Regions from separate parts of the Paenibacillus sp. FSL H7-0756 genome, predicted to be linked through region 1. Evidence: predicted binding sites of a transcription regulator. Region 1 holds the regulator's gene; each other region holds the start of a gene.
What was found. The regulator Rex, encoded in region 1, represses fermentation and respiration genes when NADH is low (regulators of the CRP and FNR family bind a similar motif). The targets are predictions, from matches to a motif close to TTGTGAAATATTTCACAA.
Positions count from the first base shown of each region.

Region 2: a site for Rex is predicted at 3,682-3,699, ahead of NST04_RS31650 (flavocytochrome c). Genes of this name have one in related genera too.
Region 3: a site for Rex is predicted at 5,537-5,554, ahead of NST04_RS06030 (formate/nitrite transporter family protein). Genes of this name have one in related genera too.
Region 4: a site for Rex is predicted at 2,484-2,501, ahead of NST04_RS02460 (phosphoketolase family protein). Genes of this name have one in related genera too.

Region 1 is NZ_JBBOVT010000001.1:3,582,533-3,590,257, reverse strand. Features, by position in the region: gene NST04_RS15740 (amidohydrolase) at 1-1,262, opposite strand, end outside; gene NST04_RS15735 (redox-sensing transcriptional repressor Rex) at 1,252-1,902, opposite strand; gene dinG (ATP-dependent DNA helicase DinG) at 2,041-4,902, opposite strand; gene NST04_RS15725 (tetratricopeptide repeat protein) at 5,019-5,657, opposite strand; gene panD (aspartate 1-decarboxylase) at 5,772-6,155, opposite strand; gene panC (pantoate--beta-alanine ligase) at 6,148-7,038, opposite strand; gene panB (3-methyl-2-oxobutanoate hydroxymethyltransferase) at 7,040-7,725, opposite strand, start outside.
Region 2 is NZ_JBBOVT010000003.1:1,312,301-1,320,025, forward strand. Features, by position in the region: gene NST04_RS31635 (flavocytochrome c) at 1-1,383, shown strand, start outside; gene NST04_RS31640 (FMN-binding protein) at 1,409-1,768, shown strand; gene dcuS (DcuS/MalK family sensor histidine kinase) at 1,974-3,587, shown strand; gene NST04_RS31650 (flavocytochrome c) at 3,715-5,274, shown strand; gene NST04_RS31655 (NAD(P)/FAD-dependent oxidoreductase) at 5,416-6,654, opposite strand; gene NST04_RS31660 (hypothetical protein) at 6,843-7,076, shown strand; gene NST04_RS31665 (spore coat protein) at 7,113-7,511, shown strand; gene NST04_RS31670 (Lrp/AsnC family transcriptional regulator) at 7,680-7,725, shown strand, end outside.
Region 3 is NZ_JBBOVT010000001.1:1,348,497-1,356,221, forward strand. Features, by position in the region: gene NST04_RS06005 (LLM class flavin-dependent oxidoreductase) at 1-617, shown strand, start outside; gene NST04_RS06010 (glutathione peroxidase) at 702-1,178, shown strand; gene NST04_RS06015 (formate--tetrahydrofolate ligase) at 1,343-2,977, shown strand; gene NST04_RS06020 (FAD-dependent oxidoreductase) at 3,381-4,745, shown strand; gene NST04_RS06025 (nuclear transport factor 2 family protein) at 4,984-5,370, opposite strand; gene NST04_RS06030 (formate/nitrite transporter family protein) at 5,655-6,482, shown strand; gene NST04_RS06035 (MFS transporter) at 6,947-7,725, shown strand, end outside.
Region 4 is NZ_JBBOVT010000001.1:572,954-580,678, forward strand. Features, by position in the region: gene NST04_RS02460 (phosphoketolase family protein) at 1-2,370, opposite strand, end outside; gene NST04_RS02465 (GntR family transcriptional regulator) at 2,649-3,371, opposite strand; gene NST04_RS02470 (response regulator) at 3,464-4,606, opposite strand; gene NST04_RS02475 (S-layer homology domain-containing protein) at 4,716-7,725, opposite strand, start outside.

The DNA.
Region 1 (7,725 bases):
CGGCGGATGGCTTCTTCATCAAGTGTCAGGCATTGTCCATGCTTCACAACCTGCTGGCCGTTCACCCATACATGCTCTACATCCTTGGCGCTGGCCGAATAGACGGCATGGGAGAGCAGATCGGTATGCGGGAGCATATGCGGCTGGTCAATATCAAGTGCGATGAAGTCGGCCTTCATCCCTGCTGCAAGCCGTCCTACCCCGCTCAGGAAAATAGACTGTGCCCCGTACTCCGTGGCCATCAGAAGCGCCTCAGGAGCCGGTACGGCTGTAGGATCACCGCTTACGCCCTTATGGATCAGAGCCGCCAGCCTCATCTCTTCAAACATATCCAGATTGTTGTTGCTTGCTGCACTGTCTGTACCCAAAGAGACCTTAACCCCGGCTCGCAGCAGCTCAGGAACACGCGCAACACCGCTCGCCAGCTTCAGGTTACTGCCTGGGTTATGCGACACACCAACGTTATGGCGGGCCAGAATTCCAATCTCCTCATCGTTCAGATGAACGCCGTGGGCAATGAGCGAAGGACGGGTGAACATGCCGAGCTTCTCCAGATGCGCGACCGGACGAAGACCGTAGTCGGCCACGTTCTGCTCCACTTCATGGCGCGTCTCGGACATATGGGTATGCATCGGCAGATCCAGATCATGCGCAGCCTGCACAAACTTCATGAAAAACTCTGGAGGACAGGTATACGGGGCATGCGGCGAGAGCATGGTCGTAATTCTGCCGTCAGCCTTGCCATGCCAGTTACGGGCAAAAGCAACGGCCTCAGCGAGCTTCGCTTGCTGTACCTCTGCCGGACACAGCCCAATCACGCCGCGCATCAGCACCGCCCGAATACCGGATTGCTCCGTCACTTCCGCTACCCGGTCCATATGATCATACATATCGAGGAAGGTGGTTGTGCCGCCCTTCAGCATTTCCAGTACGGACAATGAGGTTCCCCAATATACATCATCACCAGTGAATTTCTCTTCCATCGGCCACATCTTTTCCTGCAGCCACGTCTGAAGCACCATATCGTCGCCGTATCCGCGCAGCAGTGACATGGCAGTATGTCCATGGGTGTTGACCAGACCAGGCATAAACAGCAGACGGCTGCCGTCTACGACCTGAGCGCCATCGTCCACTACCGGCTCAGCTTCACCTATGTAAGTAATCAGATCATTCTCAAGGGTCATATACCCGCTTAGAACCGGCTTATCGCTGCCCGGAACCAGAAAGTGCCCGTTCTTGATTATCGTGATCTTACTGCTCATCTTCAGTTTCATCCTTTCCATCATGCAAATAATAGGCCAGGCTCTGCAGATCTGTGGTGAAATCTGCGGCATGAATCCGGATATTGGCAGGCGTCTTGAGAATAACCGGTGCGAAGTTCAGAATCGCCTCGATGCCGGAGTCCACAAGAATATCAGCTACATTCTGGGCTTCGCTGTCAGGTACGGTAATAATCCCGATCCGGATGCCCTGCGAGCGGATGGTGCTGCTTAGCTCCTCCATCGGCTGCACAACCAGCGAGTTGATCTGCTGGCCCACCTTTGGCGGGTAAGCATCGAAGATCGCAGTAATCTTCATCGTATCCTTCAAGTAAGCGTTGTAGTTAGATAAGGCATGACCGAGATTACCGGCTCCAACCAGTGCAACATTAATTTGCTGGTCAAGCTTCAGGATATGGCGGATCTTCTCAATCAGATAGGATACATCATAGCCGATGCCCTTCCGGCCGAAGTCACCGAAATAAGCCAAATCCTTACGGATCTGGGCGGGATTCAGATCAAGCTTCTGGCCCAGCTCCTGAGAAGAGACTGTGGAGATTTCACGTTTTTGGAGATCGTTCAGGAAACGCAGGTACACTGGGAGCCTGCGCACGACGGCCTCCGATATTTTATCCGATTTCATGTATTCTCCTCCTTAAAAGTTGTGTTAGACCCGTACAATTATAGCAACCGTGCCCCCCGCCTGCCGGACCGGCAGGACAGGGCGGGAACGGCTCTTCAGGTGAATCATGACTTATTAATAATAGCAATAGCAGATGAATTAGGAAACCCCGCCGTCATCCAGCCATTCGGCAATTCTCGGGACCATCTGCTCAGTGAGCATATGCTCCATCTTGGGACCGGGGAGTGAATACAGGAAGTACTTTCCGTAATACGATTCAATGACTCTGGTATCATACACAATTACGATGCCCCGGTCCTGCGCCGTGCGGACCAGCCGCCCGAAGCCCTGCTTGAAGCGGATGACAGCCTGCGGCACGGACAGCTTCATGAACGGGTTCTTCTTCTGTGCCTGAAGCAGCTCCGACTTCGCTTCTGCCAGCGGGTGATTCGGCGGCTGGAACGGCAGTCTGACAATCGCCAGGCAGGTCAATGCTTCTCCCGGAATATCCACCCCTTCCCAGAAACTGCTGGTACCCAGCAGGACCGAAGCGGGGCTGTCCTGGAAGCGGCGGATCAGCTTGCTTCGGCTGCCGCCCTCCACACCCTGTCCGAGCACCGCGATATCCTGAGAGGCAAGTGCTTCCTTCAGGGGGTCATACACCTGCCGCAGCATCTTGTAGGAGGTGAACAGCACCAGCATCCGGCCCCTTGTAGTTACAGCAGTCTCGGCAAGGGAATGTACAAGCGTGTCCACAAACCGGGCATCCCCTATACTTCCCTTGACGCTCGGGAAGTCGCGGGGAATGACCAGGAGCGCCTGCTCACGGTACTTGAACGGCGAAGGAAGCAGCGCAGTCATCAGACGCCCCTGCTCCGCAGCTTCACCAAGGCCCAGATTATCGATCATGAACTGGAAGGACTTATCCACGGATAAGGTGGCCGAGGTCAGGACAATACTTTTCTTCTTGTCGAAGAACAGCTCCCTGAGCTGGGTACTGACATCTACAGGAACGGCATACATTTGCAGCGACTTACCTTTATAATTACCGCTTCCCTCCAGCCAATACACGATATTCTCATCGTTCAGGCTCATGAAGAAGCGGATTTGCTCTCTGATGGATGCCAGATCCTTGAATAAGCCGCCGATATCAGTCACAAGACTGTCCGAGGAGGATTGGCTGTCCGTGTCCCGCATCTCACTGAGCATTTTGTCACCCTTACGGATGATGTCGCTTAGACTGAGGTTCAGTGTATTCTCAAGGGCAGCCAACTCCTCCCAATCCTTCGGCTTCTTGCCCGGCTGCAGGCGCGCCACCAGCTGGCCTGCTTCACCGGCCCCGGCATCGCTGCGCTCGGGCAGCAGGCTGAAGAGCCGGTCGCTGAGCGCATCCCAGGATTCCTTCACCGTCAGCAGATCGGGATAGATCCGGTCGATCACGCCGCTCCATTCGGAAGCCTGCTCACTGCCCGAAGACTGCAGACTCTGCCGGAGAGCAGGCAGCTGCCCGCTCCGGCTATCCTTGTAGAGACGGGTGAGGGTATGGGCAAATGTGAAATATTTCATCTGCATGCCAAGATGCTTGCCGGCAATATCCTCCAAATGATGGGCTTCATCAATAACAAGATGGTCGTAAGCCGGAAGAAGCTGATGTCCGGCTTTGACATCTGCGAACAGCTTGGAGTGATTGGTGACCACCACATCGGAGATCCCGGCTTCATGCTTAGCACGGTGGTAATAGCATTTGCGGAACCAGGGACAGGCGCGTCCCAGGCAGGAGTCGGTATCGCTGGCTACAGTCTCCCAGAAATCCCCGCCCCGTCCGCTTAAGTTAAGCTCCTCATCATCGCCGGTCGTCGTCTGGGTCAGCCAGACAAGCATCTGTGCAGCGGTGAGTGCTTCTTCCCTTGGACTCGTAAAATCCTTTTTGTTCATTCTATGCTCGAACTTGCGCAGACACAAATAGTGCCCTCTTCCCTTAAAGATGGAGGCCTTGAACGGGAACGGCACAACGCTGGTTAAGAGCGGGATATCCCGCTCACGCAGCTGGTCCTGAAGGTTGATGGTATGGGTGCTGACCATCACCTTCTGGTCACTTTTCACACTATGGTAGATGGCCGGAAGCAGGTAGCCCAGCGACTTGCCGGTGCCAGTTCCCGCTTCAATCAGCAGATGCTTGTCCTGCTCAAGCGCTGTAATGACCTCATGGATCATCAGCTCCTGGGCTTCACGGCTCTCATATTGGGGAAGAGCGGCCTTCAGCCGCAGCGTCACCTCATCCATATACTCTTCAAAGGTAATATTCTCCAGCGGGTTGACGCTTCCTTCCTCCCGCGGCGAAGCCAGCTCCGCCCAGTCCCCCACCGCCAGCGCAAGCTGGCGGTAGAAGCTAAGCTCCCCTTCCGGCTGAAAGGTCTCCATCTCCCGTTCCCGCAGCAGACCGTCGAAGTACCAGGCCAAATCACTGTCTTCGTCCGCGAACAGCTCATTCAGCCGCTGAATGGTCAGCAGCGGCAGACTGTGCAGCTCTTCCAGACATTTGAGCAGCACAATAGCCGTGGCAAGTGCATCACTGTCCGCCTGATGCGGACGGTCATGCGTAATGCCGAAGTGGCTGCTTACCGCGCCTAACTGATACGTGCTCAGCGAGGGAAAGCATATTTTGAGAAAATCAATCGTATCCAGAATCCGCCCCTGAAACGGCAGATAGCCGCAGCGGTCCAGCGCATTCTGCAAAAAATGAAAATCAAACGCTACATTGTGTCCGACAAGAACGACATCATCCAGCAGCGGCACCAGCTCCATCATCATCTCATCAAGCTCCGGCGCATCCTGTACATCACTGTCTGTAATTCCGGTCAGGCCCGTAATAAAAGGAGGAATTGGCGCTCCGGGCTTGACGTAGGAACCATACACCCGGGAGATCGTCCCGTCTTCTTCTATAATGGCAAGGCCAACCTGGATGATCTCTCCCACAGATTGGGTTCCCGTAGTTTCAAAATCAAGCACGGCAAATTTCATTATAAGTTCTATTCCCTTTCACTTGAGACTCTTTATCAGCATAACAGAAGTTACGAAAAAAGGCGATGCACACCCCGGGAAACGGGGCACATCGCCTAAAGAAACCGAGGATAAAGTTATAAAAGCGAAACCAGCTGATGGCCAAACTCCAGCTTCCCGCCCCGTCTGCGGCATACCTCCAGATTCACATTCGGCTCCGGCAGATCCGGGTCATGCAGTAGCGACAGGCTGAACAGCTCGCTGGCTTCATTGAAGCGTTCCTGGGAAGCCCGGATACAGCCCAGCGCATTATAGATCATCGCCTTCAGCTTCACCTCACGGATCAGGCCCAGCATGTGGTTCAGATGTCCCCAGGCGGTGTCGCCTTCACCTTCCTGGAGGTAAGCCATGGCCAGATACAGGCGGGCAGCGAGGCTGTCCGGATACTTAGCCGTAACCTCCCTGAACTGTTCAATGCACTTGCGGTACATCAGCAGCTTGTAATAGCCCTGGCCCCTGACAAAAGCATCCATCCCAAGCTCGGGCGCTTCCTCTTCCGGCAATTCCTCTGGCGGAGTCTGGAAATCGGCCTGTTCCCGGAACTCGCTCAGCTTCTCGGCGAAGAGCAGCCACTCATCCATTACATTATCACTGATTCGGTGGAGCATATTATACTTGGATAAAAGATCGCTTCGGCGGGCACCCTCCGCAGTAGGATAGTCGGCTTTGATCTCCTGGAGCATCTTGTTCATCTCAGCAAATAAATGTTGAAACACCGGACATCCCACCCTTACTGATAATGAAGTCAGCTTAAGCTTGCCTAAGTTCATTATCAGCAAGTACAGGGGTCTTCATCCCTGCCATTGATTACATGGCTCAAAGCGCGGACTTCAGGCAATTGTAGCGTGAATCTCGTGATCCGCCAGCTTCACCGGCTTGTTGCCAGCATCAACGAACACTACAGTCGGCTTGTGGGCCGCCAGCTCCTCGGAGGACATGACAGCGTAGGAAATTATAATCACGGTATCGCCAGGCTGAACCAGACGCGCCGCCGCCCCGTTCAGACAAATGACGCCGCTGCCGCGCGGACCTGGAATGACATAAGTCTCCAGACGGGAACCGTTATTATTATCCACGATCTGCACCTTCTCATTCTCCAGCAGATCAGCGGCTTCCATCAGATCCTCATCAATGGTAATGCTGCCCACATAATTAAGATTGGCTTCAGTAACCGTTGCCCGGTGGATCTTGGATTTCATCATATGTCTAAACAAGAGCGTGTGCCTCCTTAGGAATAAATACATTATTATCAATCAGGCGGGTTCTGCCGAACTTCACAGCCAGAGCCATTATAACCTCTCCGCCCGCATCCGTCAGCCTGTTGCCGCCTTCCAGCTCTTCCAGATCAGGGAAGGTTAGAATTTCCGCATAATCAATCACTGCGAGCGGGGATTCAGAAATGACCGAGACCAGCAGGGCCCGCGCTTCATCTACCGTACAAATGCTGCCCTCTTCCATAGCCTGACGCACTTCGCGCAGGGAACGCGATAATACCAGTGCCTGTCTGCGCTCCTCGCTGCTCAGATAGACATTACGGGAGCTAAGCGCCAGCCCGTCTTCCTCGCGCACAATAGGACAGGCGATGATGTCCACGTTCATGTTAAGATCAGACACCATCCGGCGGAGAACAGCTACCTGCTGGGCATCCTTCAGTCCGAAGAAGGCGTAATCCGGCTGCACGATATGGAACAGCTTGCTGACCACAGTAGTCACTCCGTCAAAATGTCCCGGACGCGAAGCGCCGCAGAGCTGCGACGTAAGCGAGGAGACCGATACGCCTGTACGGATCGGCTGCGGATACATCTCTTCAACACTGGGGATGAACACCAGGTCCGCGCCTTCACGTTCAGCCAGCTCCAGATCGCGCTGTTCATCCCGCGGATAGGAAGCAAAATCCTCATTCGGGCCAAACTGCAGCGGATTGACGAAAATACTCATCACCACCGTGCCGCTCTTCTCCCCTGCCTTACGCAACAGGCTGGCATGTCCTTCGTGCAGATATCCCATGGTGGGCACAAAACCAACCGGGCCATGGCCCCCTTGACGCATATATTCAAGCGCTTCGCGCAGTTCAGCAATCGTTCGGATGACTCTCATGTTATTTCGCTCCTTTGCCGGCATTGCCGTATAAAGATTCCAGAACCGTCTCGTCCGCGCTGAACACATGCTCTTCCGCAGGGAACGAGCGGTCCTTCACTTCCTGAACATAGCTGGTGATGCCTTCACGGATCAGGGAGCCGACATCGGCGTAGGTTTTGACGAATTTTTTCTCCCGGTAAGGGGAGGCATACCGCAGTACGTCATGGAACACCAGAACCTGTCCGTCACAGTAGCGTCCTGCACCGATACCGATGGTCGGTATACTGACCGCCTTGGAGATCGCCTCCGCCACCTCTTCTGTCACCAGCTCCAGCACAATGCCGAAGGCCCCAGCGGCTTCCAGCGCCTTCGCTTCGTCCATCAGCCGCTGTGCATCCTTGGCATCCTTACCCTGAATCCGGTAGCCGCCGATCATATTAACCGACTGCGGGGTCAGGCCGATATGGCCGAGCACCGGAACTCCGGCAGCGACAACAGCGGATACTGCGGAGCAGATTTCGAGGCCGCCTTCCATTTTGATCGCATGGGCCTGGCCTTCCTGCATCAGTCTGCGCACACCGCGCAAGGTCTCATCCACGCTTCCGTGATAGGTCATGAACGGCATATCTGCCACTATAAAAGTATTAGGCGCCCCGCGCTTCACCGACCGGGTATGGTAGACCATATCCTCTATGGTAACCGGCA
Region 2 (7,725 bases), on a different contig from region 1:
GCAAGTCTGGTGGTATTGCCTGCCTGTAACAGCACCAAAGGGGAGTCTACGGACATTGTAATTATCGGCGGCGGCGGAGCGGGGATGACCGCAGCACTTGAAGCACATAGCCAGGGAGCCAAGGTCATTCTGATAGAGAAAATGCCGATGCTTGGCGGCAACACCGTCCGCGCGGAAGGCGGGCTGAATGCGGCAGGAACACCCTATCAGGCAGCGGCTGGCATCAAAGACAGTCCGGAGCTGCATTTCGAGGATACCATGAAGGGCGGCAAGAATCTCAATAACCCGGATCTGGTCAGAACGCTTACGAACGGTGCAGCGGCTTCCGTGGAGTGGCTGAAGGAGAATGGAGCCGAGCTGTCTGAAGTGGGACGCGCAGGCGGGGCAAGCGTGAACCGGATTCACCGTCCGAAGGGCGGCGAGGCGGCCGGAAATTTCATCGTCGTTGCGCTGAAGAAGAAGCTGCAGGATGAGAAGATTGACGTAAGAATGCAGACGACAGCCAAAGAGATCGTCAAGAATGATGAGGGTGTAGTTACCGGAGTGAAGGTGACCGACAAGGAAGGCAAGGAGTACACGATCAATGCCAAATCTGTGATTCTGGCCGCCGGCGGTTTCGGAGCCAACATGGAGATGATCAAGGGCTACCAGCCGAAGCTGGAAGGGTTCTCCACCACTAACCAACCGGGCGCAACCGGCGATGGTACAACGATGGCAGAGAAGATCGGCGCCAAGCTGGTAGACATGAAAGAGATTCAGATTCACCCGACCACCATTCCGAATCAAGGCGTGCTGATCACGGAAGGTGTACGCGGAGACGGTGCAATTCTGGTCAATAGCGAAGGCAAACGATTCACCAATGAACTGCTGACCCGCGATGTCGTGTCCCAGAATATTCTGGCCCAGTCCGGCAAGGTAGCTTACCTGATCTTCAATGATGCGCTGCGTGCGAACCTGAAGGCAACCGAGGTTTACTTTGGAATGGATCTGGTCAAAGAAGCGGCAACACCTGAAGAATTGGCGGCACAGATCGGTGTAGACGGCAAAGCACTGGCGGATACACTGAATACGTATAATGGCTTCGTTGCTTCCGGTAAGGATACAGAGTTTGAACGGCCGGATCTTGAGCTGTCTTTTGAAAAGGGAAAATATTATGCAATTCAGGTAACACCGGGAATCCACCATACCATGGGCGGCGTAGCGATTAACACTCAGGCTCAGGTGCTGGATACCAAGGATCAGGTCATTGCCGGGCTGTATGCTGCGGGCGAAGTAACCGGCGGGGTACACGGCGCGAACCGTCTGGGCGGTAATGCACTGGCAGACATCACTACCTTCGGGCGGATTGCAGCAGATGAAGCTGTGAAGGCACTTAAGCAATAGGAACTTTCAGAGGGAGGAATTACTCATGCACAAGTGGACAAAAACCTTGCTGTTCTCTGCCCTTGCGGCTGCAACAGTCCTTACGGCGGGATGCTCTTCATCTTCCGGCAAGTATGTGGACGGGACCTATGATGGAACAGGCAAAGGGGTCAAGAGTGATATTAAAGTGGCGGTAGAAATCAAGGATGAGAAGATCGGCGCCATTACCGTACAGGAGCATAAGGAGACGCAGGCGATGATCGATGCGGCTGTAGAGAATACGATTCCTGAAATTATTGAAAAGCAAACCACAGAAGGCGTAGACGCCCTCTCCGGGGCTTCCGGCTCCAGCGGCGGGATTATTGAAGCGGTGACCCAGGCGCTGGAACAGGCCAAGAAGCAGTAAGCTATCATTCAATTGCTTATAAAAGAGTTGTGGTCATATCACCCGAGCAAGCCCAGCCCTCCTGTCTCCGGCAGAACGGCTGGGCTTGCTTCATTGTTTCATCCCCTAAGAAGCGATCCTCGGGAGTAGCTTTACAAATTCTGATTCAACTAATATAGTTCGAATGGTATAGGAACATGGGACATGAAGGGAGGTCTTCGCACCAGTGGCCAGGAAAAAAAACTACAGTCTGCGCACAATGATTGCCGTCATGGTGTCTGCCGTTGTCCTGCTGGTATTGCTGATTTTATATTTTATTTTCCGGAATCAGATTATTCCACAGACCCGGCAGGCGCTGGAGGATAAGGCGATTACGATTGCCCGTACTATCGCCCTGATTCCGCTGGTCTCGGAGGGGCTTAGTGAAGGCAACAGCAAGGAGATTCAGGACTACACCTCAAGGATCGCCCGCCGCAATGATATTATGTTCGTGGTAGTGACAGATATGAAGGGTATCCGCTATTCCCATCCGGATGCCTCGCTGGTCGGACTGCCCTTTGCGGGAGGCGGCCAGGAGATATCGCTGCGCGGAGGGGAGAGCATCTCCGAAGGGGCAGGGCCGCTCGGCAGATCATTGCGCGGCTTCGTGCCGGTCTATAACAACCGGGGACATCAGGTGGGTGTGGTCATTGCGGGTCTGTCCCTGGAGCGGGTCGAGCGGCTGGTCCTGCTGAATGAGTGGACGATTATTGCGATTCTGGTCTCGGGAGCCTTGCTTGGAGCGGGAGGAGCATTCATTCTGGCGGCCCAGATCAAGCGGATGGTGTTCGGGATGGAGCCGGAGGACATCTCCAAGCTGCTCCAGGAACGCAGTGCGATGCTGGAATCCACGCGCGAGGGAATTATTGCCGTAGATCAGCAGGCGCGGATTACCATCCTTAATATGGAGGCGCAGCGGCTTCTGAGGGCAGCGGGGATTGGCGGGAGCGCGATGAACCGGCAGATTGCCGAGTTTTGGCCGGAGCTGGGTCTGGAGCGGGTATTGGCTGAGGGAGAGGGAATACAGGACCAGGAGCTGGAGCTGGGAGACAGCTCTTTATTAGTGAACAGCCTGCCAGTCCGGGTGAACGGTAACATTGTTGGCGCGATTGCCACCTTCCGGGATGAGACCGAGCTGGCTGTGCTGGCGGAGAAGCTGTCGGGAGTCTCGGTCTATGCAGAAGCGCTGCGCTCCGGTGCCCACGAGTTCATGAACAAGCTGCATGTCATTATGGGCATGACCCATATGGGCCTGTATGATGAGCTGCAGCAATATATTCTGGGAACGGTAAGCAATTACCAGAAGGAGATCGGGTCGATCACGAGACAGATCAAGGACCCGGTGATGGCGGGATTTCTGCTGGGGAAGCTGAGCCGGGCACGCGAAGCGGGGATGGAGCTGCTGCTGACCGGAGACAGCTATTTGCCGGAGCCGGCTGATCCGCAGGTGATTCATGAGCTGATTACGATCGCCGGCAATCTGCTGGATAATGCCCTGGAGGCGCTGGGGGAGCTCCGTGAGCAACCTGTGAAGCGGGTGGAGCTTGCTTTTCAATATGAAGAGGGGCGGCTGCTATGCGAGGTAAGCGACAATGGTCCGGGAATTCCGGCGGGCCTGGGGGAGAAGATCTTCGTTCAGGGCTACTCGTCCAAGGGTGAACAGCGGGGAATTGGCCTATATCTGGTGAAGAAAAGTGTAGACAAACTTGGGGGTCATCTTGAGCTTGCCGCCGGCTGTGGGTCGGGAGCGCATTTTATCGTGGATGTGCCTTATGAGGTGAAAGAGGAGGAGGGCGTGTGAACATTTAGGGTCCATACGCCTGCTTACTTTAGTTACAAAACTCTTTAATAACTTACGGAAGGTTCCACAAACCGCTTCTTTGGCGCTATGATAATTGTGAAAATATGCACAAGGGGGCACAACTCACATGAATAAGAGATTAACAGCGGCGCTTATCCTCATTCTCTCCGTGATGCTGGTGATTGCAGGCTGCGGAAACAACAATGCGGGCAACAGCAAGAATGAGAGCAAGGAAGCGGGCAGCACGGCTACAGAGCCGGCAGCAACCACTGCACCAACAGAGAAGGCAGAGGCCGTGTCGGGAGCATCCGAAGCGAGCTATACTCCGTACGATCAGTTAAAAGATAAATATGATATCGTCATCGTCGGCGCAGGCGGTGCGGGAATGTCTGCTGCGCTGGAAGCCAAAGCGGCCGGCATGAACCCGGTCATCTTAGAGAAAATGCCGGTAGCCGGCGGCAATACTACTAAATCCTCCTCGGGGATGAATGCCTCGCAGACCAAGTTCCAGAAGGAGCAGGGCATCGAAGACAGCAACGAACTATTCTATGAAGAGACCCTTAAGGGCGGACATGATACGAACAATAAGGAGCTGCTGCACTTCTTCGTGGATCAATCCGCAGGTGCCATTGACTGGCTCGATTCCATCGGAATCCGCTTGAACAATATTACAATTACCGGCGGTATGAAGGAGAAGCGTACCCATCGTCCGGAGGACGGCTCGGCCGTGGGACAATATCTTGTAGCCGGACTTGTCCGCAATGTTCAGGAGCAGGGCATTCCGCTGTTCGTCAATGCGGATGTGAAGGAGCTTACGGTACAGGATGGTAAGGTGAACGGCGTGAAGGTGCTGTTCAACCAGGCCGATGACAAAACGATCAGCGCAGCAGCAGTTATTGTAACTACCGGCGGTTTCGGTGCCAACAAAGAGCTGATTGCCAAGGTTCGCCCGGATCTGCAAGGACTGGTAACGACCAACCAGATTGGCAGCACCGGCGACGGCATTGCTATGATTGAGAAGGTTGGCGGAACTACAGTCGACCTGGATCAGATTCAGGTTCACCCGACCGTACAGCAGGAGAAATCCTACCTGATCGGTGAAGCGGTCCGGGGCGAAGGAGCTATTCTTGTATCTGCTGAAGGCAAGCGCTTCGGCAATGAGATGGATACCCGTGACAAGGTGACGGCTTCCATTAATACACTTCCTGAGAAATCCGCTTATCTCGTGTTCGACGCCGGAGTGAAATCCCGTGTCAAGGCGGTAGATCAATACATCAAGATGGGTGTCGTCAAGACCGCAGATACCATTGAGGCACTGGCGGATCAGATGAAGGTTCCGGCCGCTGCACTTAAAACTACCGTGGATACATGGAACAGTGCGGTGAAGAGTAAGTCGGATGCCGAGTTCGGCAGAACTACCGGTATGGATAATGATCTGTCCGGTGCTCCGTATTATGCGATTCAGATCGGCCCTGGGATTCACTATACGATGGGCGGAGTGGTGATCAACACCAACACTGAGGTCTTGAACAAAGACGGCAAGGCGATTACGGGTCTGTTCGCGGCAGGAGAAGTGGTCGGCGGGCTGCACGGCGAGAACCGCATCGGCGGTAACTCGGTAGCCGAGATTATTATCTTCGGACGGCAGGCAGGGATCAAGTCGGCTGAATTTGTAAAAGCGCAATAAGCTATTCTTCTTCTATATATCGTTAATTACCATAAGTGTTCAATCACAAAAAGGGATGCTCCGCAGCCATCAGGCTATGCGGGCATCCCTTTCTATGTTGCAGCTCTCTCTGATGCCGCAGTCTCCCTGAACCAGCTGCCCTTAAGACAGTATCGCCGGGGAGGGCGCAGGCTTCGGCGACCGTGTCAGCGAGAATAGCTCCAGCTCCGGGCGGCTCTTGCCGGCCAGCGTATCTGCAAGCAGCTCGGCGGCAATCATACTGTAGACCGTGCCGTTCCCTCCATAGCCTTCAATGAAGTAGCAGTGCGGGAACTCAGGGTGCGGTCCCATATAAGGCAGCCCGTCATGGGTGGAGCCGAAGACCGCTCCCCAGGAATATTCAGCCTTGATTCCTTGCAGTTCCGGGAACAGGGCTGTAACCTCCTCGACCAGACGCTCACACTGGGAGAGAACCCTAACCTCACGCCGCTCCACGCTGGTAAGCTGCTCATCCTTGCCGCCGGCAATAATCCGGCCTTCCGGAGTCGTCCGGAAATACAGATAAGGCCGGGCCGTTTCCCAGAGCAGACTCTGCTCATGCCATTTCGGAAGTTGGGGCAGAGGCCCGGTCATAATGGCATAGGTGTTGATCAGCTCTGCTCCCCGGTCCTTCTTCATCTCTTGGGTCTCGTACCCCATAGCAAAGACAACCTTCTTGGCAAAAATCCGCCCTTGCCCGGTATGACAGATCACGCCGTCTTCATTGTACTCATAATGAAGGGCTTCGGTATGCTCATAGACCCGGACTCCGCCGGAGTGCGCTTTATGAATCAGGCTGTGTACGGTGCGCAGCGGATTCGTCTCCGCATCTCCTTTGGAATATAGCGCACCTGGCTTGGAGAAGGCATAATGGGCACGGATCTTCTCCTCCTCCCAGAATTCCGAATCGAAGCCGTGCTTCACCAGATTCTCATTCTCCAGCTTCAGCATAGCAACATCTTCCGGCGTACTGGCATACAGCAGACTGCTGCGCTCAATAATCTGCGGATCGATATCCAGCTTGCCGGGCAGCTCAAGAATCGCACGCATGCCTTGCTGGCAGAGTCTGTAGAACAGCACGCCATTCTCTTCCCCGAAGGTATTCATACAGGCAGTCAGTGATTTGTCATTGGCGATTTGCAGCAGGCCCGTATTGGCGTGGGAGCTTCCGGTGCCGACCGTTCTTTTATCGATAAGAACAGTATCTGCTCCACTGAGGGACATGCGGTAGGACATCATCGCTCCGCCCATCCCGCCGCCAACAATGAGACAGTCGCAGTTAATATCTTCTTCCAGCACCGGATATACCGGAGGCTCAGGCAGTGTGTGTTCCCAGGGCAGTTGCCCGCTGACGAGTTTCATAGATCTGTTCGCTCCTTTGTGTCATTCAGAGTAGTATTATTTGCGCTATTGCAGAGTCTCATGCGTCAAGACCCTAAGGATTATTCATTAAGTGTGAGCTTGCTGAATGTGCCTTCCGGCACATAAACAGCCTCCTCCGGAAGCATACTAAGGAACGCTTGAACAACCAGAAGGAGGGATTACCGAACATGCAATCTAACCAAATGCAGGCACTTAGCGGAAAAGAATTGGAATACATTTCCGATTCCATTTCCAATGAGGATTTGCTGATTAAGCAGCTAGCGGCTACAGCCGGAACCACTCAGAATTCAACCGTACAGGGGATCTGCATCCAGCAGATTCAGAGTCATACCCATCACATGGATATGCTGGTCCAGCTGCTCCATCAGCATCAGCAATACGCACCATCGCAGCCGCAATAACAGGCAGTACCCACAAACTTTGAAGGAGGTTTTACTGTGTACGCACAGAATGGAACGCCGTTTATGGCGGATGAAGATTTACTCTACACGATTTTGGCCGATTTGAAGCGGACAGTCCGCGAGTACACCACAGCAGCTACAGAATCGAATTGTCCCGCCGTCAGACGGGTATTCAATGATTTGACTATGGATACCCTCAGAATTCAGGGTGAGCTGTACATGCAAATGTCGCAAATGAACATGTATACTCCTCCGGGCAAAGCGCTGCGCCAGGATGTGGACAAGCAGATTCAGAGTGCCCAGCAGACCCAGCAGAAGCTGCAGCAGTTCGTGCGTGAGAAAACAGGCGGGGCTGGAGCCTATAACCAGAACTCGAACGTTTCGCAGCATCAGCCGAACGTCCAGCAGCATCATAACGGTTCCTATTATATGTAACCCTGGCGGTGGCCCTGTGAAGCATTAGAGCGCTTACCCGGCCATGCAGGAGAAAATACAAAGGGAATGTATCCAGATAGCCCCGCCCCGGCGGGGTTATTTTGTTTGCAGAACGGTACTTTTCATGTCATATTAATACTAAACTCTTTTTTGCAGGAGGCCCTAAGAATGAATGAATTGAAGAGGAAAGTGCTGGAACTGCTCAAGGAGGACG
Region 3 (7,725 bases), 2.2 Mb from region 1:
TCCGGGAGCTGATGGCCTATCTGTATGACTCTGAGGGCGGAGCATCTCCGCAGCGTTACGCCGGATTACGGGCAACCCCTGCGGTGGACGCAGCGCCGGAGGTCTGGCTGCTGGGCTCAAGCCGGGAGAGTGCGGCGCTCTCTGCCCGGCTGGGAACCGGGTATGCTTTCGCCCGGTTCATTGCCAGGAACGGAGGAGCGGGGGCGGTGCATGAGTACCAGGATGGCTTCGCACCTTCCGTGGCTGCCGCATCGCCGAAGTCGCTGCTTGCGGTGTTCGCTGTCTGTGCGGAGACATCGGCCGGGGCAGACCGGCTGGCTGCCAGTATGGATCTCTCATTGGTCAGCCTGGAGAGGGAACACCTCTCTGCCCCGACCCCGTCCGTAGAGACAGCGCTGAACTATACATATACCCCGTACGACCGCTTCACCATTGCAGATAACCGGAAGCGGATGGTCATAGGCTCGCCTGCTGAAGTCAGGGAGCAGCTTCAGCTGCTGGCGGAAGAATACCGCTGCGGGGAGCTGATGATTTCTTCGCATATCCATGACTTTGAGGACAAGCTGCAATCCATCCGGCTCATCGCCGAAGCCTGCGGTCTGGAGCGCAGGACGTAGCCATTCCCGCCGGAATTTGGTTTTGGCTGCGAATAGGGTAAAATGAAGAGGTTAATTATATAGCCGAAAGGAAGCGAAGCAGAGATGTCGATTTATAGTTTTGCCGGAGTGAAGCCTTCGGGTACAGAAGTGCCGTTTAAGGACTATGAGGGCAAGGTGCTGCTGATCGCCAATACGGCCAGCAAGTGCGGACTGACCCCGCAATACGGAGATTTGCAGAAGCTGTACGAGCAGTACGGGGATCAGGGTCTGGTGGTACTGGGCTTTCCGTGCAACCAGTTTGCCGGCCAGGAGCCGGGCACAAGCGAGGAAGCGGAGTCCTTTTGCCAGATTAACTATGGAGTTACGTTCCCGGTGTTCGCCAAGGTCGATGTGAATGGTCCGGAGGCGAGCATGCTGTTTCAATACTTGAAGGGCCAGCAGCCGGGTGACGGCGAGAGCAGTGATATCCAGTGGAACTTCACGAAATTCCTGGTGGACCGCAGCGGCAATGTAGTGGCCCGTGTCGAGCCGAAGGAATCACCGGAGAGCATGAAGGAGCTTATCGAATCCCTGCTGTAGTAAGGCTGAAATTAACCGCTCTGAAGTAGCCCTTTATGAAAATTATCCTTGAATCTTTTCAGAGACCCTGTATCCTTTGAAGAGACATGTTTCGCGTGACACCATGAATGGCTTACAGGAAGCAAGGATGCAGGATAATAACGGCAGGAGGGTTACATACAGGCATGAGGTTAATTACAGAGGTAGCATCGGCAGCGGGGATTAAGGAAGAGCATCTGGAACTGTACGGCAAATATAAAAGCAAGCTGGCGCCCTCGCTCTGGGCAGAGCTGAAGCATGAGCCGGACGGCAAGCTGGTTCTGGTTACCGCAATGAATCCTACACCGGCAGGTGAAGGCAAGACGCTGACGACGATTGGACTTGCTCAGGCGATGAATGCAGCGGGTGTACGTACGGTGGCTGCGCTGCGTGAACCTTCGCTTGGTCCCTGTCTGGGGATGAAGGGCGGAGCGACCGGGGGCGGCAAGGCGCAGATTGTTCCGGCAGATGAGATTAACCTGCATTTCACAGGGGATATCCATGCGGTGAGCGCAGCCCATAACCTGCTCTCGGCGATGATCGACAATCATTTGTTCCAGGGCAACAGCCTGGGGCTTGATCCGCAGCGCATCGTCTGGAAACGAGTTATGGATATGAATGACCGCAGCCTGCGGAATATCGTGACCGGCCTTGGCGACGGCAACGGAACTGTGCGGGAGAGCGGTTTTCAGATTACAACAGCCTCCGAGATTATGGCCGTGCTGTGCCTGTGCAGCGACCTTGCGGATCTGAAGCAGCGGCTCAGCCGCATTCTGGTCGGATATGACCACTCAGGTCAGCCGGTAACCGCACAGGCGATTGGAGCTGTGGAGGCGATGACTGCGCTATTGAAGGAGGCGGTGAAGCCGAATCTGGTGCAGACGCTGGAAGGAACCCCGGTCATTGTGCATGGCGGCCCGTTCGCCAATATTGCCCACGGCTGCAGCAGTGTGATCGGAACCCGCTACGCGCTGAAGCTGGGCGATGTGGTGGTGACCGAGGCAGGCTTCGGCGCAGATCTGGGCGCGGAGAAATTCATGGATATCAAATGCCGCCAGGCAGGGCTTGCTCCTGCGGCTGCTGTCCTGGTGGTAACGGTGAAGTCGCTGAAATACAACGGCGGCGTCCGCAAGGAAGAGCTGTATGAGAGCAACCGGCCGGCGCTGCTCTCCGGATTGTCCAATATGGAGCGTCATATTGAGAATCTGCGCAAGTTTGGCGTGCCTGTGCTGGTGGCGCTGAATCATTTTGAGGGGGATGCCCCTGCGGAAGTGAATGAGGTGCTGGAGGCCTGCGGGCGGCTGGGGGTACCTGCTGCGGTATCCAAGGTATGGGCGGAGGGAAGCGCGGGCGGACAGGAGCTGGCGAAGGAGCTGCTGAAGCTGCTGGACCGGGAGGAGCCTGTGCAGTACGCACCGCTGTATGATGACCATCTGGATATTCCGTCCAAAATCAACCGCATCGTCACGGAGATCTACCGTGGAGCGGGAGTAGCCTTCTCTCCGGCCGCTAAGCGTAGTCTGGCTATTATTGACCGGCTGGGCCTGAACCATCTTCAGGTCTGCATGGCCAAAACCCCGTATTCCTTCTCGGATCAGCCCCGGCTGCTCGGAGCCCCGGAAGGCTTCACCATGGGCGTCCGGGACATCACCCTGTCCCTCGGGGCGGGATTCGCTGTAGTGATCACTGGCAACATGGTCACGATGCCGGGCCTCCCCGCCAAGCCTGCGGCAGAAGGAATACTGGTGGATGAGGATGGCGTAATTTCCGGTCTGGAATAAGACATCCCAGCCAATAGTTGTAGTGTGGCCTCACTTTACCGCAGGTATGCTGCGGAGGGTGAGGCTATTTTTGTATGCAAAAAACCGATCACAATTGGACTGGGAGCGCAGCATAAGCCAATTTCCCTCCTGCTGTTTCCTGCTCCTGGCAGACATAATGCCCCTCCTCCGGGGGAAACTAAGCGAAGGTTGAAGAGCGCATCGGCGGCACTAGTGGAGTGGATGATGCGGTGAAACTCCAAAGTTATTAAAATTTGAAATTGTGAACAATGTGAGAAAAATCACAAAAACACTTGTAATGTGATAAATATCACAATATAATCAGTGTATAAAGTGAAAACAATCACAAACGTAAACACAAGCCTTACTAAATAAGCTTTTCAACTTGGAGGAGGAAGAAATCATGAAAGTAGCAGTCATTGGATGTACCCACGCCGGAACGGCCGCCATTGTAAATACCGCACAGTTATACCCGGATGCACAGATCACGGTGTATGAGCGTAACGATAATATCTCATTCCTGTCTTGCGGCATTGCCTTATACGTTGGCGGTGTGGTCAAGGACCCGCAGGGACTCTTCTATTCCTCCCCGGAACAGCTGGCCGCGCTGGGTGTGCAGACGAAGATGCGCCATGAGGTAATCAACATTGACACCGCCGGCAAAACCCTGAAAGCCCGTAACCTCGTGACCGGCGAGGAAATGGAAGATACTTATGACAAACTAATTATGACAACAGGCTCATGGCCGATCGTGCCTAAGCTCGAAGGGATAGAGATGGAGGGCATCCTGCTCTCGAAGAACTACAATCACTCCAACACCATTATCGAAGAAGCGCAGAAGGTGAACAGAATTACTGTGGTCGGTGCCGGATATATCGGGGTCGAGCTGGTGGAGGCTTTTCAGATGAACGGCAAGGAAGTTACGCTGATTGATGGGGAAGACCGCATCCTGAGCAAATATCTCGATGAAGAGTTCACCGCACCGATCCAGCAGTCGCTTGAGGATCACGGCATTAAGCTGGCGCTGGGCGAAAAGGTTGCCTCCTTCGCAGGGGAGAACGGCAGAGTGACCAAGGTGATTACGAGCAAGGGTGAGCATGAGACGGATCTGGTGATTCTCTGCATCGGCTTCCGTCCAAATACCGAGCTGCTGAAGGGTCAAGTGGATATGCTGCCGAATGGCGCGATTATGGTGAACGATTATATGCAGACCAGCCTGCCTGATGTCTATGCTGCCGGTGACAGCTGTGCGATTCATTACAATCCAACGGGTAAGCACGCATACATTCCGCTGGCCACCAATGCAGTGCGTATGGGAACGCTGGTCGCCCGCAACTTGGTCTCGAACACGATCCCTTACATGGGTACGCAAGGAACGTCGGGCATCAAGATCTATGAAGACAATATTGCCGGAACCGGACTGACGGAAGAGGCGGCCGCAGCCGAGGGAATGGATACGGAAAGTGTGATGCTGATCGACAACTACCGTCCGGAGTTCATGCCAACCTTCGAGCAGGTTCAGGTAAAAGTGGTCTTTGACCGTGCCACCCGCCGCATTCTGGGCGCGCAGATTATGTCCAAGATGGATCTGACGCAGTCGATCAATACCGTATCGGTCTGCATCCAGAATAAGATGACCGTTGACCAGCTGGCCTTCATCGACTTCTTCTTCCAGCCGCACTACAACAAGCCTTGGAACTTCCTGAACACCGCAGGCCTCCAGGCTCTGCCTAAGCCTGCTCCGGTCAAGGAGCCTGTCCACGCTTAATTTATTGATACCTTTGTATTAGAGCCCATTCCGGGCTCTTTTTTTTGATAAGGGAATTATGATTTTCTTCCGATGTGGATAAGTGGTGCATAAAGCCGGGGATACGCGAGTGGTCATCCGGGCTGAATGTGGTCGAAAAACCGACTACATCTTATCCGTCTATTTCTCGCCGAAACGGTACCGTCCTTGTGAAGGACGACAAAGCCGTTTACTCTTGTGTTTCTTAAATGTTATGTGCTCAGCTGCGGTCCTCAATCAACACAATTTCTCCATCCTTAATGCCGAATATAGACGTTCCCTTTAGCCGCAGCATATCACCGGCCGATAATCCTCCAGGCATATCTACGACAAGAATGCCTTCATAATCAATGGCCACCTCAACATTATTGTCAGGTCCTGCGCTGTACCCGATAATGATCTGGCGGCGGCTGGAGAACATCGTTGATGATTGCTCAGCCAATGCCCGGAATGCCGGGATGCCGCTGGTTTCCGTGGTGGTTACCCCATCCGAAATATTCCGGAAAATGATATTCTGGTGCATCAGGTCAACCATGCCTTGAATGTCAAAAGAATTATATGCCCTGATATACGTTTCAATGATGTCCTGTACTTCTTGGCTAACCATACAAAGACTCCTCTCTCTGGCCTGTTTAACAAGCAGCCGGTATAACTTTTATCTTTTTTATTCGCTGCTGGATGCTCCGGTTCCTTCCGTTGAGTTTAATCTGTGAATTCCTTGAACTGCATTAAATCAGTGCATGAATCCAGCTTTTATGGTAAATTTGACATGTCAGTGAAAACTTTCACTAGGTTTTTCGGATAGTGACTTTTATCACGTAAATGTGATTAGGATCACGTTACAATGGCATAAAGGAACAAATTTTAAGTAATTAGAAGGGGATAGGAATCATGGCTTATAACAAACCGCAGGGAATCGCTGAAGTGACGGTAGAGAACGGAGTCAAGAAGGCACATAATCCGCTTAGCACTGTACTCATTCTCGGTTTTCTGGGAGGGGCGTTTATTGCGCTCGGATTTTTGCTGGATATTCGTGTCATTGCCGGTGCGCCTGCCGAGTGGGGGTCCATCGCTAACTTCATCGGGGCTGCGGTGTTCCCGGTTGGACTCATTCTGGTGCTGCTTGCCGGAGGGGAACTGCTGACAGGCAATATGATGGCGGTGCCGCTGGCGTTCATTGCGAAGAAGATCTCGTTCTTGGAAGTGATCAAGAATCTGGTGCTGATCACGCTCAGCAACCTGGCAGGCGCCTTGTTCGTCGCTTATTTCTTCGGTCACATCGTTGGCCTTACATCAGATGGTGTGTATCTGGAGAAGCTGGTAAGTATGGCGGAGCATAAGATCGACGCTACGTTCCTGCAGGCTTTTATCTCCGGGATCGGCTGTAACTGGCTGGTAGCGCTGGCGGTATGGCTGTCGTACGGGGCAGACAATTTCAGCGGTAAAATCCTCGGTATCTGGTTCCCGACCATGGCGTTTGTGGCCATCGGCTTCCAGCACGTTGTAGCTAACATGTTCCTTATCCCTGCTGCGATCTTCGAAGGACATTTCACCTGGGGCCAGTATGTGGCCAACTTCGTTCCGGTCTGGCTGGGCAATCTGACGGGCGGCGCGATCTTCGTGGCTGCTGCGTACTGGATGGCCTATCTGCGCAAAGAGCCGGGAGCAGTGAGCTCGGCTGCAGGCGTCCCTGCTGCGGGCTTGAAGAAACACGCTTAATCAATATCGGACCTGACCCGGTGTGAATCGCCGGACTGTAACATAGCTTGGCCCAGGCACTTCCTGCTTCTCGGCACCCTGCTTCAAGGGATTCGTAGAGACAGGGAGTGTTTTTTTATGCAAATAAAAGAATCCGGACAAAACAAAATTCACCGTGCAATCCGATTCGGGGGAACGAAATCGGATCTCACGGTGAATAAAATAGGGAGTGTTTCATATGGATCATTACCCCGGGTTCCGGGGAACGAATCAGTGCCGGCAAGGTATTTTTGTTTACGTGTGAAAGAGCGGGTTATAGAATATTAATATCGCTGGCGGCGGTGAAGACGGGATTGATTTTCAATAGAATAATTCCCTGGTTTCCCGCGATACAGCATTAACGCGAATGCTTGCCCTGCCCCCTGTTTTCGGATGATACTGGATGGATTAATGACAGCTATGTTACAGGGGATGACAGACAAGATATGAGATTCATGCAGGCCTATCCGAAGGAAATTAAAGTATTCTTGATTGCCAGTCTTATTAATGCTACCGGCAGTGCGCTGATGTGGCCGCTGGTTACGATGTATGTATTCGATGAACTGGGACGCAGTATGAAGGACGCGGGGATCGTTCTGCTGGTGCAGTCACTTGGCGGGATTGCCGGTCAGCTGCTGGGCGGCTCGTTGTACCATAAGGTAGGGGTCAACCGCCTGATTGTCGGTGCTCTGGCCATGAATGCTCTGACGCTGTTTGCCCTCCCGTGGGCAAGCGGAAGCTGGAGCGTATTCATTATCGTGATGGGGCTGATGGGGCTGTTCAACTCCCTCTCCCTCCCGGCCATTCAGGCGTTTATCGGCTTCCGGTTCGCGGAGCAACGGGCAGAGCTGTTCAATATCATCTATGTTGCCAATAATATAGGGGTAGCCCTGGGAACTTCGCTGAGCGGCTTCCTGGGCAATTATATGCTGAGCTTTGTGCTCAACGGGGTTACCTCGGCCGTATTTGCCGGATTCTTCTTCGTCTATCTGCGCAAGGTAGGGGCGGCACCGGCTCAGGGCAAAGCCGCTAAGAAGCAGCCGCAGAATGAAGGTTCCGGCTGGAAACTTCTCGGCCATATACGGATCTACCTGTTCATGGCGCTGGGCTCGATGTTCCTGCTGATCGGTAATTCGATCTGGAACAGCGGAGTCTCGCCGTTCATTATCTCGGAGGGCTGGTCGAAGCAGCTATACGGCTTCCTCTGGACGCTGAACGGCGTGCT
Region 4 (7,725 bases), 3.0 Mb from region 1:
CCATACCCAGTTCTCAACCTCTGGAAGGTCGATGCCTTCTTCGCGGATATATGCATGATGCTTCTGCACGATGGCATCCATCTCGTCAGCGATAGCCTGGTATTTGCTTGCTTCCGGCAGGCTGAGTACTGCTTCCTTCGTAAGATCGAAGCGGTCCATCTGGTTGAGTACGCGCATATCGAACGGTGTCGTGATGTCGCCATTCTCGCGGTAGCCATGCACATGCAGGTTGTGGTTGTGGCGGTCGAAGAACAGGTCTTTGATCAGGCCTTCATAGCCGTGGAAGGCGAAGATGACCGGTTTATCTTTTGTGAAAAATTGATCAAACTCCTCGTCAGACAAGCCGCGCGGATCAAGCTTCTGGCTTCTCAGCTTCAGCAGATCGACCACGTTGATGTAACGAATCTTCAGCTCAGGCAGCTTCTCATGCAGGATCGAAATGGCAGCCAAGGCTTCCATAGTTGGTTCTGTACCCGAAGAAGCAATGACGAGATCAGGCTCTCCGCCTTTGTCGGTGCTGGCCCAGTCAATGATCTTGAGGCCTTTAGTTACCAGCTCCTGAGCTTCGTCAGCCGAGAACCACTGCGGACGCGGATGCTTGGAGGATACGATCAGGTTGATCTTCTGACGGTCATTCAGGATCGTGTCGAATACGGCCAGCAGGCTGTTCGCATCAGACGGCAGATACTCACGGATGAATTCAGGCTTCTTGTCAGCCAGATGGCCGAGCAGACCCGGATCTTGGTGGGTATAGCCATTATGGTCCTGTTGGAACACGGTAGATGTAGCGATCACATTCAGGGAAGGAATATCTTCTCTCCAGGTCTGATCTGTCGCTTTACGCAGCCATTTGAAGTGCTGGGTGATCATCGAATCGACCACGCGCAGGAAGGCTTCATAGCTGGCGAAGAAACCGTGGCGTCCAGTCAGGACATAACCTTCCAGAATCCCTTCAGCCTGATGCTCAGACAGCTGGGAGTCAATGACACGGCCGTATGGAGCGAGGAATTCATCCTGCGGTTCCTGAATGGCATCCATCCATTGGCGCTTGGTCACTTCGAATACAGGTCCCAGACGGTTAGACATCGTCTCATCCGGTCCAAAAATCCGGAAGTTGCGGTTCTCTTCGTTGAGGGTAACAACCTCTTTCAGGTATTTGCCCAGTACAGCCATATCCTGCGCAATCACTTGACCCGGAACGGAATTATCCAGGGCGTAGTTACGGAAATTCGGCTTGTGCAGGTCTTTGATCAGCTTGCCGGCATTGGTTACCGGGTTCATTCCCATACGTCTGTCCCCGGTTGGCAGAATTTCAGCCAGCTCTGCGTTAAGGCGGCCGTTCTCATCGAACAATTCTCCAGGTCTGTAGCTGTTCAGCCATTCAAGCAAGGCCGGAGCATGCTTCATGTTCTTCTGATCAACCGGAATCGGCACCTGGTGGGCACGGAAGGAGCCTTCATTCGGCACGCCGTCCCACGATTTCGGACCGGTCCAGCCTTTAGGGGAGCGGAAGACCAGCATCGGCCATACAGGGCGTTTAGTATCGTTATTTTCACGGGCATTCTTCTGGATTGCGGCAATGCGCTCTACGATCGTATCCAGCACCTTAGCCATTTCCGGGTGCATCAGATCCGGGTTCTCGCCTTCTACGAAGAATGCTTCCCAGCCGTTTCCGGCAAAATAGGCGGTCAATTCTTCTCTGCTCATCCGGGAGAGGATGGTCGGGTTACTGATCTTGAAGCCGTTCAAATGCAGAATCGGCAATACAGCACCGTCTGTAATCGGGTTGATGAACCGATTGGACAGCCAGGAAGCGGCCAGAGGGCCGGTCTCTGCTTCGCCGTCACCTACAACGACTGCGGAGATCAAATCAGGGTTATCGAGAATCGAACCCACGCTATGCGACAGGGAGTAACCCAGCTCGCCGCCTTCGTGAATGGATCCAGGTGTTTCGGGAGCAGCATGGGAAGCAACACCGCCAGGGAAGGAGAACTGCTTGAACAGCTTTTTCAGGCCAGGAATGTCCTGAGTGATCTGCGGATAGATTTCGGTGTAACTGCCATCCAGATAAGAGTTCGACACCATAACCTGACCGCCATGACCCGGGCCTTCAATATAGAACATGTTGAGATCATATTTAGTGATTACACGGTTCAGGTGTGCATAGATAAAGTTTTGCCCAGGGATGGTGCCCCAGTGTCCGATCGGCTTCACTTTGACATCTGCATCCTTCAGCGGTTCTCTTAACAACGGGTTATCCTTCAAATAAAGCTGGCCTACGGAGATGTAGTTCGTTGCACGCCAGTAAGCGTCAAGCTTTGCCAGATACGTTTTGGAGGAATAATCCACCTGTTCGATTGTTAATCCCATGTCTTCCACTCCCTAATCTTTTTCTTTGTAAATTGAATGTATCACTTCTACAGTTACATCATACATCGGCATTTCAGAAATTCAATCTTTTTAGAAATTAATACGGTCCAATATTGTGAAATTTTGAACATAGTATGAAATTCGCTGCAAATCACGCACAAAAAGATGTTCATTTTTATAATTATGGATTAATTTGGTATAAATAAAAGATGCAAAAAAAGACCGGGACTCCTCCCGGCCTGCTCTACCTCAGTTAGGCTATTTACACCGTCCGTCCGTTAATGCACAGATACGAACGTGTTGAACTTCAGATACTCATAATGGAACCGCATATGCGAGAATTCGAACGGTGTGCCGTTATCCAGGAAGAAGATCCCCTCCATAATCCCCACAGGTTCATTCTCCTTCAGATGGAGCAATTCCTGATCTTCAGGCAGCGAAGGCTCGGCAAAAATAGACAAAAAGGATTTGGTCACCGCCAAATTGCGCGACTCCTCCAGATAATGAAAAATCGACCCCTCGATAATCGTCTGGTCGAGATTTTGCACAATTTTGATCGGAATATATCCCGTCTCAATCATGAAGGGCGCACCTTCAAACAGGCGCAGACGCACGATCTTATACACGAAATCATGGGGCATCAGGAACAAATCCCGCTGAAGCTCCTCCGTGGGCCGGATGACCTCGAAGCTCAGCACCTGGATCTCCGGCTTCTTGCCGTGCATCTGGAAGTTATCCGACACCCCCAGGTTAGAGCCTTCGTAGTTGAAGATCGAATCGTTCTTTATGTATAACGGGTTGATGAAGGTGCCGGAGCCGCGTTTCTTGAAAATAATGCCCGAGCTCTCCATCTTCATCAGCGCACGCTTGATGGTACTGCGGCTGACCTGATACGCCTCGCTGAGACTGCGCTCATCCGGCAGCTTCATATCGGCGTACTGCCCGGCAAAGATCTTCGTTTTGAGGTCAGCAATAATCTGCTTGTAGACAAATTGGGTCATGGGGTTCTCCTTCGCCGGAACTTTGCAGAACGAAATATTCAAGATCAAATATATCATAATTTAGATAGGGCAAAAAGGATGAATCCAAGGACTCACCCTTTTTGACGCTTGTTATCCCAATCCCTATACCATTTGACAATCTCCCGGCTTGGTTTCTCCGCAACCTCTGCTTCCATCACCGTTTCCAGCAACACATACTGTCTTTGCACCAGAAAATGAAAGCCCATTCTGTCCGAAATCTGCATGTACAATAATTGCGCTTGCTCCTCTAACGGATAGCGGGTGCAGACCTGTTCAATGTGCTTGAAGGCCTGTTCATATTCTGCATTATCCATATACCAGCGGACCAGATTCAGCTTCAGCCGAATCCACTGCAGCTGGAATCTCTGCCGTTCAAGCTCCGCCCACACATAATCGTACCCCTCCAGATATTCGCTCTTGAACAGCTTCAGGACTCGTTCATATTCGGGCAGCGTGTCGTCCGAGAGCTCAATCCCAGCTTGGATAAAGCGGTCGAACTCATCAACGTCCAGGTAGATTCCTTCCAGCTTGAGCAGGTAGCCGTCTGCCGTATTTTGCAGGAGAATCCGTTCTCTGCTGAAGGGCTCCAGCATCTTACGGATATGATACACAGCGGTATATAACTGCGGATAGGCTCTATTCAGATCAAAATCAGCCCACAGCAATTCAATCAGAGTGGCCTTGCTGACCACTTTGCCGCGATGATGCAGCAGAAAAAAGAAGATTTCCTGCGCTTTCGCCGTTCTCCATTGCAGCGGTGCAAGCTCCTGCTCTCCTTCGTAGATCTGGAAGGCATCGAACATCAGCATCCTCCAGCTCGCTTGCAATGGTGCTGTTGAGACTGCCGGTCCAGGCTTCTGCTGGGCATTCAATCTATTGACCGTAAGCTTCAGACGATCCATATGAATCGGCTTAAGCACATAATCCAGGGCGTTCAGCTCAAAGGCCTTGATGGCATACTTATCATATGCCGTTACGAATACAACCTGCAGGTCGGGCCTCTGTTCCAGCAGCCTTTCCGCCAGCTCAATCCCGTTCAGCTCCGGTAAATGGATATCGAGAAACACAATGTCGGCCTCGGTCTCCTCCACCTTTTGCTGCCCTAACAGCGGATCGGTATATTTGCCGATAATCTCAAAATCGCCAAGCGCATGAAGCTGACGCTCCAAGGCCTTTAGTGCCAATTCTTCATCGTCAATCAGGATTGCTTTCATTCGGATCTCCTTCGCAGCTGGAAATCAGTACGGTGTTATAACCATTATACTTCAAATTTAATGATTTAGGGGCTGGAGAAGAATGATCTCTCCTCCAACCCCCATTCAGTTATTCTGTAACCTGCTGTTCCTTCTGTTCACTGTCGATCCGGTACTGATGATCGATTACGGCTTCCTGGATATCCAGGTAAGCCCAGTGATTCTTGGATACATCCGGGAATTTAATAGCATCGGCTCCATATAATGGACCCCGGTTAAACATCTGATTGACGATGACTACAGCTTCCGCACGGGTCAGGTAGGTGTTCGGCTTGAAGCTGCCGTCCGGGTAGCCCTTAAGCAGGCCTGCCTTCACGTTGGCCTCAATGACACCTTGTGCCCAATGTCCGGTGGTATCGCTGAAGCTCGATTTTCCGTCTGCCGATACGGCAAGCTTCAGGTAGTTTGCAGCAGCTGCGGCCATTTCCGCTCTCGTAATCGGAGCAGCTCCCCGGAATTGTCCGGACGGATCACCCTTCATTACGCCCTGTGCATTCACGAAGGCAATGGCTGCTGCCGCATAATGGCGGACAGCCACATCCGGGAAGGGAGACGTACCTACAGCAGCATTGGCATCATAGCCCAGATTCCGGGCAATCATGAGGGCCATCTGTGAGCGCGTTACGCGTTCGTCCGGCTTGAATTGACCATCCGGGAAGCCGACGATATAGGATGCATGCTTCGCAGGCGACTGATTATTGAAGTTGATGATAGTAAAAGTACTGAATTTCGAGATGGAGAATTCCAGTCCGAGCAGTCCGTCTTTATAGGTAACTGCTTTCCCTTTCACAACCTCTTTCGTGCCGTCAGTATGCTCGATGAAGATACCCAGCTGTGCCAGGAACGCATTGCGCTCTGCTTCATTCGCAGGCAGCTTCACATCCTTGAGTGGCAGAATCAGAGTTACCGCCCGGCTGGACAGGTTCGTCTCAATGGTCATCGGTCTGGCAACCACTTCGATTTTATTGTCCTTCGCCACTTCACGGACCACAGCTTCGAGCGTGGCTCTCTTTTCGATTTCACTACGCTCTGCTGCACTTCTCACCGGCACCAGCCGGAAATAGAAGTCCTGCGTGATTCCTTCGAGCGATTCATTCGGAATACGTACAATCGCGTTCTCCGTATAGATTTCCAGCACAATGCCATTCTCTTTCAGCAATTTGGCGGTCTCCGCCGGAATTTGGACATTCACTTCGCTGACATTGTCCGCCGCATCCGGGATGACTACACGGGCAATGCTTTGTCCTGTCTCTTTCGCCATCTTCACCGCTTCTTCAGCCTTATCCTTGGTGAAGCGGACCAAATCGGTGATTGTACCATTGCTCTGAGTGGTGCGCTGTACCGGCACTTTCGTGATTCCAGCCGCATTGGCTCCGCCGATGGCTACATCTACCTGGATGAGTTCGGTTTTGGATGTATCAGGAGCTGCTGGAGCCGGTGCAGAACCTCCGCCTGATGGAGCAGGCTCTTGTCTGGTAACGATCATCGTATAAGTGTTCGTTTTGCCAGCAGAATCCTTGACGGTAACCAGGACTTCATTCTTGCCTACTTTCAGAGGGAGCGCTTTGCTCCATTCGCCGTTCTTCACCTCTACCGGAGCTTCACCGGCAATGCTGAGTGTTACCACCGCACCCGGGTCAAGTGTTACCGGCTTGAATGACATTTCATATACACTGTTCCCTACAGTTACATCATAACTTGTAGTTTCAGGCTTGAACTCCGGCTGCAGGGTGCCGCTTGAAGGCTCCAGCGATACGAGCTTCCCGCTTGCGCGGATGACCTGAATCTGGTATTGACCCAGCTTAACGCCCGGACGCTTCGCATCCACAATGTCCACCTGAATGATGTTCAGCCCTTCCTGAAGCGGCAGCTTGCTCCAGTCTCCATCAGGAACCTCTACACCATTTAAGCTAACCTTGCGCAGTGTATCGTTATCTCCTGCCGGGGCAAGATTCAGGGCAATGGTACCGGTCTCATTAGGCACGGTTGCCTGATAGCCGCTTGGTACATCCGGCTGGAAGCCCGGATGCAGCGATACCGGCTTATCTCCAACACTTAATCCCAGACCGTTCTCAGGCAGCTTGCCTGCCTCTGAGATATACTTGGAATCTCCGCCAAGATCAATTCCCGGCTGAAGACCCGTAAGCGGGTTATTCTTGTTTCCATTCTCAGTCACACTTCCAAGCTCTGGATCGTAACTGAGCAGACCACCTTTAGAATCAGAAGGGATGGACACGATCAGTTCATTGCCGTTGATTTCAAAAGGCTCCTTGAGCGGCACTCCGCCGTAAGTGAATCCGGACAGATCGGTAAGATCGTTGATTGGCTTGTTGAATACCAGCTTGAGCTTGCCGGCTTCGGGATAAGCAGCAACGAGCTGAAGCGGAATCACATTATTATCCTTCGTAATGCCGGACTGGTCGCCTGCCTGAATCGGCTTCAATTCGTTCAGGACATTGCCTTCAGCCGTAACATTACCGGCAGCAGGGTCGTACCCTACGACCAATGCATCATCTGGACCGAGCGCTTCCTCCAGAACGACTTCTACTTTATCGCCCTGTACGGACTTCACAGCAATCACTTTCCGTCCATCGACGGTAAGCCCGGTGAAATCAGCATCGGTCAAAGCAGAACCTACAGGCTGGTTGAACGTCAGCACAGCATGATCCGGCTGCCCTTCATTTACCGCCACATGAGTCAATTCAAGCTGCGGCACGGTGAACGGTACCAGCTTCGTTTCTTTTCTTACCTCATCACCGAATGTCTTGGTAGAAGTCACCGCCACATGGTAGGACCCTGGTGCCAGCGGTCCCGGCAGCTTGGTGTCCCACTTATAGACATCATCAGTTACCGTAATGCCTACTTCAAGATCGAACAGATAGGCATTAGGATGAACGTCCACTTTATAGACGGCAGCCGTAACTACCGAGTCCAGTGCAGCTTGTCCGGTTACCGGGAGCGGGAAGTCTGCTCCGTATACCTCGGTTCCGTTCGCAGGCTCTTGAATCTGCAAAGAGTCACCGAACGGACCGTTAGCGATCAGCGTAAAGTCGGACACTGGCTCCTTCCCAGGTGTCTGA